Regions from separate parts of the Streptomyces sp. NPDC053432 genome, predicted to be linked through region 1. Evidence: predicted binding sites of a transcription regulator. Region 1 holds the regulator's gene; the other holds the start of a gene.

What was found. Region 1 encodes HrcA, which represses chaperone genes, less so after heat shock. Its sites were predicted from a motif close to TTNGCACTCNGNNNNNCNGAGTGCNAA; they were not measured.
Region 2: groL (chaperonin GroEL) is a predicted target of HrcA. The motif match lies at 1,586-1,612, and genes of this name have one in related genera.

What each region holds. Positions count from the first base shown of each region.
Region 1 is NZ_JBVJKF010000010.1:179,646-183,050, reverse strand. It holds gene dnaJ (molecular chaperone DnaJ) at 80-1,216, opposite strand; gene hrcA (heat-inducible transcriptional repressor HrcA) at 1,217-2,233, opposite strand; gene ACZ6Y1_RS18890 (MBL fold metallo-hydrolase) at 2,368-3,087, shown strand; gene ACZ6Y1_RS18885 (DUF3097 domain-containing protein) at 3,122-3,405, shown strand, end outside.
Region 2 is NZ_JBVJKF010000022.1:34,461-37,865, forward strand. It holds gene groL (chaperonin GroEL) at 1-1,420, opposite strand, end outside; gene ACZ6Y1_RS29450 (cold-shock protein) at 1,788-1,994, opposite strand; gene ACZ6Y1_RS29455 (MoaD/ThiS family protein) at 2,403-2,681, opposite strand; gene thrC (threonine synthase) at 2,718-3,405, opposite strand, start outside.

The DNA.
Region 1 (3,405 bases):
GCCGGCACCCGCCGGCAACGCACGGAGCCCGGCCGGGGATGCTCCCCGGGCCGGGCTCCTGTGCGTACGTGCGGGCCGGTCAGCGGCCGTTGAAGGCGTCCTTCAGACGGCTGAACAGACCCTGCTGGCCCGGCGCGAACTGGCCCGTCGGGCGCTCCTCGCCGCGCAGCTTCGCCAGCTGGCGCAGCAGTTCCTCCTGCTGGGCGTCCAGCTTGCCCGGGGTGGTGACCTCGACGTGGACGATGAGGTCGCCGCGGCCGCCGCCGCGCAGGTGCGTGACGCCGCGTCCGTGCAGCGGGATCGCCTGGCCGGACTGGGTACCGGGCCGGATGTCGATCTCCTCCATGCCGTCGAGGGTCTCCAGCGGGCACTTGGTGCCCAGGGCCGCCGCCGTCATGGGGATGGTCACCGTGCAGTGCAGGTCGTCCCCGCGCCGCTGGAACGTCGGGTGCGACAGCTCGTGGATCTCCACGTACAGGTCGCCGGCGGGGCCGCCGCCGGGGCCGACCTCGCCCTCGCCCGCGAGCTGGATCCGGGTGCCGTTCTCGACACCGGCCGGGATCTTGACCGTGAGGCTGCGGCGGGAGCGGACCCGGCCGTCGCCCGCGCACTCGTGGCAGGGGGTCGGGACGACGGTGCCGAAGCCCTGGCACTGCGGGCAGGGGCGCGAGGTCATGACCTGGCCGAGGAAGGACCGGGTGACCTGCGAGACCTCACCGCGGCCGCGGCACATGTCACAGGTCTGCGCCGAGGTGCCGGGGGCGGCGCCCTCGCCGGAGCAGGTGGTGCAGACGACGGCCGTGTCGACCTGGATGTCCTTGGTCGTCCCGAAGGCCGCCTCGTCCAGCTCCAGGTCCAGGCGGATCATGGCGTCCTGGCCGCGGCGGGTACGCGAGCGCGGGCCGCGCTGCGAGGACTGGCCGAAGAAGGCGTCCATGATGTCGGAGAAGTTGCCGAAGCCGCCCGCCCCGAAGCCGCCCGCGCCGCCGCCGCCCGAGGAGGACAGCGGGTCGCCGCCGAGGTCGTAGACCTGCTTCTTCTGCGGGTCCGACAGCACCTCGTAGGCCGCGTTGATCTCCTTGAAACGCTCCTGCGTCTTGGGATCGGGGTTCACGTCCGGGTGCAGCTCGCGCGCGAGCCGCCGGAATGCCTTCTTGATCTCATCCTGGGATGCGTCGCGGCGTACGCCGAGAGTGGCGTAGTAGTCCGTGGCCACTTACGACTCCGCCAGGATCTGTCCGACGTAACGTGCCACTGCGCGTACCGCTCCCATCGTTCCGGGGTAATCCATGCGGGTCGGTCCGACCACGCCGAGCTTGGCGACCGTTTCGCCGCCCGAACCGTAACCGACCGAGACGACGGACGTGGAGTTCAGTCCCTCGTAGGCATTCTCATGCCCGATCCGTACGGCCATCCCCGACTCATTGGCCTCGCCGAGCAGCTTGAGGAGCACGACCTGCTCCTCCAGCGCTTCGAGCACCGGCCTGATCGTCAGGGGAAAATCATGTCCGAAGCGGGTGAGATTGGCGGTGCCGCCGATCATCAGCCGTTCCTCGGCTTCCTCGACCAGGGTTTCGAGGAGCGTCGCGAGCACGGTGGACACCGTGGCGCGGTCGTCGGCCTCGAAGGATTCGGGGAGGTCCTGGACGAGCGGGGGCACGTCGGTGAACCGACGGCCGACGACGCGGCTGTTGAGCCGGGCCCGCAGATCGGAGAGCGAGGTCTCCCCGAAGGGGGTCTGGCAGTCGATCAGCCTCTGTTCGACGCGCCCGGTGTCCGTGATCAGTACGAGCATCAGGCGCGCGGGGGCGAGCGAGAGCAGCTCCACGTGCCGGACGGTCGACCGGGTCAGACTCGGGTACTGGACGACGGCGACCTGCCGGGTGAGCTGTGCGAGCAGCCGCACGGTGCGGCCGACCACGTCGTCGAGGTCGACGGCGCCGTCGAGGAAGTTCTGGATGGCGCGCCGCTCGGGCGTCGACAGCGGTTTGACCCCCGCCAGCTTGTCGACGAAGAGGCGGTAGCCCTTGTCGGTGGGGATCCGGCCGGCGCTGGTGTGGGGCTGGGCGATGTAGCCCTCTTCCTCCAGCACGGCCATGTCGTTGCGCACGGTGGCAGGCGAGACGCCGAGTCGGTGCCGCTCGGTGAGCGCCTTGGAGCCGACCGGCTCCTCCGTCCCGACGTAGTCCTGGACGATGGCGCGCAGCACTTCGAGTCTGCGTTCGCTGAGCATCGCGCACACCTCCGGCTGTGGTCCGTTGCCCTGTCGTTGGCACTCTGGGCGTTCGAGTGCCAGAGACCCCCGCTCAGTGTACGGCCGGGTAGTAAGGCCCTGGCAAGGGAGGCCCGCCAGGGTACCGTCGCGGCATGGACGTACGTTGGGAAGAGGCGGGCTGGGAACGGCTGACCGGGCGGACCGGCCGCAGACGGCTTCCGGTGTGGGACTGCACCGTGGGACTGGTGGTTGGCGACGATTCCGTGCTCCTCGTCGACTCCGGTTCGTGCCTGCGCGAGGGTGCTCAGGTGCGTGCGGAGGCCGAGCGTCTCACCGGCCGTCGAGTGACCCATATCGCATTCACGCACGGCCATTTCGATCACGTCCTGGGCGGGGCGGCCTTCTCCGGTGCCGAGGTGTACGGGGCGGTCGGCCTGGACGCGCTGCTCGCCACGGGCCGCGAGGAGCTGCGCGACGACGCGGTGCGGCACGGTCTGGCGGAGGCGGAGGCCGCGGAGGCGGCCGACCTGCTGGTGGTGCCGAAGCACCTCGTGTCGGGCGAGTGGACGCTGGAACTGGGCGGGGTTCAGGTGCTGCTGGCCAACGTGGGTCCGGGGCACACCCGGCACGATCTGGCGGCCTTCGTGCCGGGCGACCGGGAGACGGTGTTCTGCGGGGACCTGGTGGAGGAGTCGGGCGAGCCGTCGGCGGGCCCGGACGCGACGCCGGGGCAGTGGCCCGCGGCGCTGGACCGGCTGCTGTCGCTGGGCGGGCAGGACGCGCTGTATGTGCCGGGCCACGGGGCGGTGGTCGACGCGGCTTTCGTCGCCGCGCAGCGCGCCGCGCTGGCGGGCCGTTTCGGCGTGTCATAGCCAAGATCACCACGGCTCCCCTACCCTCGGCCGGATGCGCGAGTACTCCCCCGATCTGACTCCCCAGTGGAAGCGCCCGAAGGCCGTGCCGGAGGTGGCGGCGGAACCGGACCTGGTGGTCGAGGTGGCCGGTACGGACTTCTGCGGCGCGGTGGTGGCCTGCGAGGCGGGCACGGTGACGCTGGAGGACCGCTTCGGCAAGCGGCGGGTGTTCCCGCTGGAGCCGCGGGGCTTCCTGCTGGACGGCGCCGTGGTGACCCTGACCCGCCCCCCGCGCGCCCCCGCCGCGCCCTCCCGTACGGCTTCCGGCTCGATCGC
Region 2 (3,405 bases), on a different contig from region 1:
CGTGGCCGACGGCCAGGTTGCGCACCTTCTCGACGACGACGCCGCCCTCGAGACCACCGTTGACGGCGATCTGCTTCAGCGGGGCCTCCAGCGCGAGCTTCACGGCGTTGGCGCCGGTCGCCTCGTCACCGTTGAGCTCCAGCTTCTCGAAGACCGAGGAGGCCTGCAGCAGGGCCACGCCACCACCGGCGACGATGCCCTCCTCGACGGCCGCCTTCGCGTTGCGGACGGCGTCCTCGATGCGGTGCTTGCGCTCCTTGAGCTCGACCTCGGTCGCGGCACCGGCCTTGATGACGGCCACGCCGCCGGCCAGCTTCGCGAGGCGCTCCTGGAGCTTCTCGCGGTCGTAGTCCGAGTCGGAGTTCTCGATCTCGGCGCGGATCTGGTTCACGCGACCGGCGACCTGGTCGCTGTCACCGGCACCGTCGACGATGGTGGTCTCGTCCTTGGTGATGACGACCTTGCGGGCGCGGCCGAGCAGGTCGAGACCGGCGTTCTCCAGCTTGAGACCGACCTCCTCGGAGATGACCGTGCCGCCGGTGAGGATGGCGATGTCGCCGAGCATGGCCTTGCGGCGGTCGCCGAAGCCCGGGGCCTTGACGGCGACGGACTTGAAGGTGCCGCGGATCTTGTTGACGACCAGGGTCGACAGGGCCTCGCCCTCGACGTCCTCGGCGATGATCAGCAGCGGCTTGCCGGACTGCATGACCTTCTCCAGGAGCGGCAGCAGGTCCTTGACCGAGCCGATCTTGGAGTTGACGATCAGGATGTACGGGTCGTCGAGCGACGCCTCCATACGCTCCATGTCGGTGGCGAAGTACGCCGAGATGTAGCCCTTGTCGAAGCGCATACCCTCGGTGAGCTCCAGCTCCAGACCGAAGGTCTGGGACTCCTCGACGGTGATGACGCCTTCCTTGCCGACCTTGTCCATGGCCTCGGCGATGAGCTCGCCGATCTGGGTGTCGGCGGCGGAGATGGAGGCCGTGGAAGCGATCTGCTCCTTGGTCTCGACATCCTTAGCCTGGGCGAGCAGGGCAGCGGAGACGGCCTCGACGGCCTTCTCGATACCGCGCTTGAGGGCCATCGGGTTGGCACCGGCGGCCACGTTGCGCAGACCCTCGCGGACGAGAGCCTGGGCCAGGACGGTGGCGGTGGTCGTACCGTCGCCGGCGACGTCGTCCGTCTTCTTGGCGACTTCCTTGACCAGCTCGGCGCCGATCTTCTCGTACGGGTCCTCGAGCTCGATCTCCTTGGCGATGGAGACACCATCGTTGGTGATCGTGGGCGCGCCCCACTTCTTCTCAAGGACGACGTTGCGACCCTTGGGGCCAAGGGTGACCTTGACGGCGTCGGCGAGCTGGTTCATCCCACGCTCGAGGCCGCGACGGGCCTCCTCGTCGAACGCAATGATCTTGGCCATCTGAAGTGGTCCTCCCGGACAGCGGTGGATTGCTCCTGGACCGCGCCCGCGCCCGCGACGGACGGCCTGCGTGCCCGGCGGTTCCTTCCCGCCGGACCCTGCGGGCCTCACCGACCCGGTCCTCGTTCAGTAGCACTCTCAACCGGAGAGTGCTAACGCCAATGATTAGCACTCGACCCCCGCGAGTGCAAGCGGCTTGGGGCAAGACCGGGCCACGCCCCAAGGGACGTACGGCAAACGCGCGAGGCGACGCGCGGAACGACGCACGAGGGGCCCGCATCCCTCCTCGGATGCGGGCCCCTCGTTGTGTATGCGCGTACGCGGGTGCGCGCGTACGTGTCGCGTCGGTGGTCGATCGCTCCGGGACTCAGCCGAGTGCGAGCTTGACCATGTCCGCCTGCGGACCCTTCTGGCCCTGCGAGATCTCGAACTCGACCCGCTGACCCTCTTCGAGGGTGCGGTATCCGTCCATCTGGATGGCGCTGTAGTGGACGAACACATCCGCACCACCGTCGACCGCGATGAAGCCGTAGCCCTTCTCCGCGTTGAACCACTTGACGGTGCCCTGAGCCATGCCTAACTCCCCTATTACTGGCCCTTGCGCGGGAACGCACTTCGCGTTACCGGGTCAGAACTTGCGTCGGAACGCGTCGACCGAGGCTGAATGTATCTGCGCCGATGCTGTCTGCAACAGGTCAATCCGACGAGAAATCTGGACACTCAGATACATTGAAATGAAGTGAAAATTTGGCATATTCCAGGGCAACTCGGGCCCGACATATCTCGCCAAAGCCCCAAAACGCACCCGCACATTGACCAGATGTCGACCCTCACGCGACCCGTTCATATGCACCGGGCAAGAACAGCGGAGGGGACTTCCCCAACTCTACCGTGCCCAATCAAGCAGAATTGCCCCCTCCGCTTCCAGCGGAGGGGGCAATTCTATTTATGGAGAACCTGTCGGCAGTCCGTGTACGACCGGTCAGCAGCCGCCCGCGACGGCCGGGATGATCGAGACGCCCGCGCCGTCCGGCGTCACCGCCTCCAGCCCGCCCTCGAAGCGCACGTCGTCGTCGTTCACGTAGACGTTCACGAAACGGCGGAGCTTGCCCTGGTCGTCCAGGACGCGCGCGGCGATGCCGGGGTGGTTCTTCTCCAGCGACTCGATGACCTCGGCGAGGGTCGCGCCCTCGGCCGTCACCTCGGCGGCGCCGGCGGTGTAGGTGCGCAGGATGGTGGGGATGCGGACGTTGACGCTCATGGCGCTACTGCCTTTCCGGTAGTGCGTAGGGAGTGGTCAGGCCAGGCCGGCGGCGCGGAACGCGTCCAGGCTCGGGCGGATGGTGGCGGTCTGGCCGCTGTCGGCGGCCACCGCCTCCAGGGTCTTGAGGCCGTCACCGGTGTTCAGGATCACGGTGGTCAGCGACGGGTCGAGCAGCCCGTTCTCGATGAGCTTCTTCGTGACGCCGACGGTCACACCGCCCGCGGTCTCGGCGAAGATGCCCTCGGACTGCGCGAGGATCTTGATGGCCTCGACGACCTGCTCGTCGTTGACGTCCTCGACCGCACCGCCGGTGCGGCGGGCGATGTCCAGGACGTACGGGCCGTCGGCCGGGTTGCCGATCGCCAGGGACTTGGCGATGGTGTTCGGCTTCTGCGGGCGGACCACGTCGTGACCGGCCTTGAAGGCGGCGGACACCGGGGAACAGCCCTCGGCCTGGGCTCCGAAGATCTTGTACGGCTTGTCCTCGACGAGGCCGAGCTTGATGAGCTCCTGCAGACCCTTGTCGATCTTCGTCAGCTGGGAGCCGGACGCGATCGGGATGACGATCTGGTCCGGCAGCTGCCAGCCGAGCTGCTCGCAGATCTCGTACGCCAGGGTCTTGGAGCCCTCGCCGTAGTACGGGCGCAGGTTGACGTTGACGAAGCCCCAGCCCTCGCCCAGCGGGTCGCCGATGAGCTCGGAGCAGAAGCGGTTGACGTCG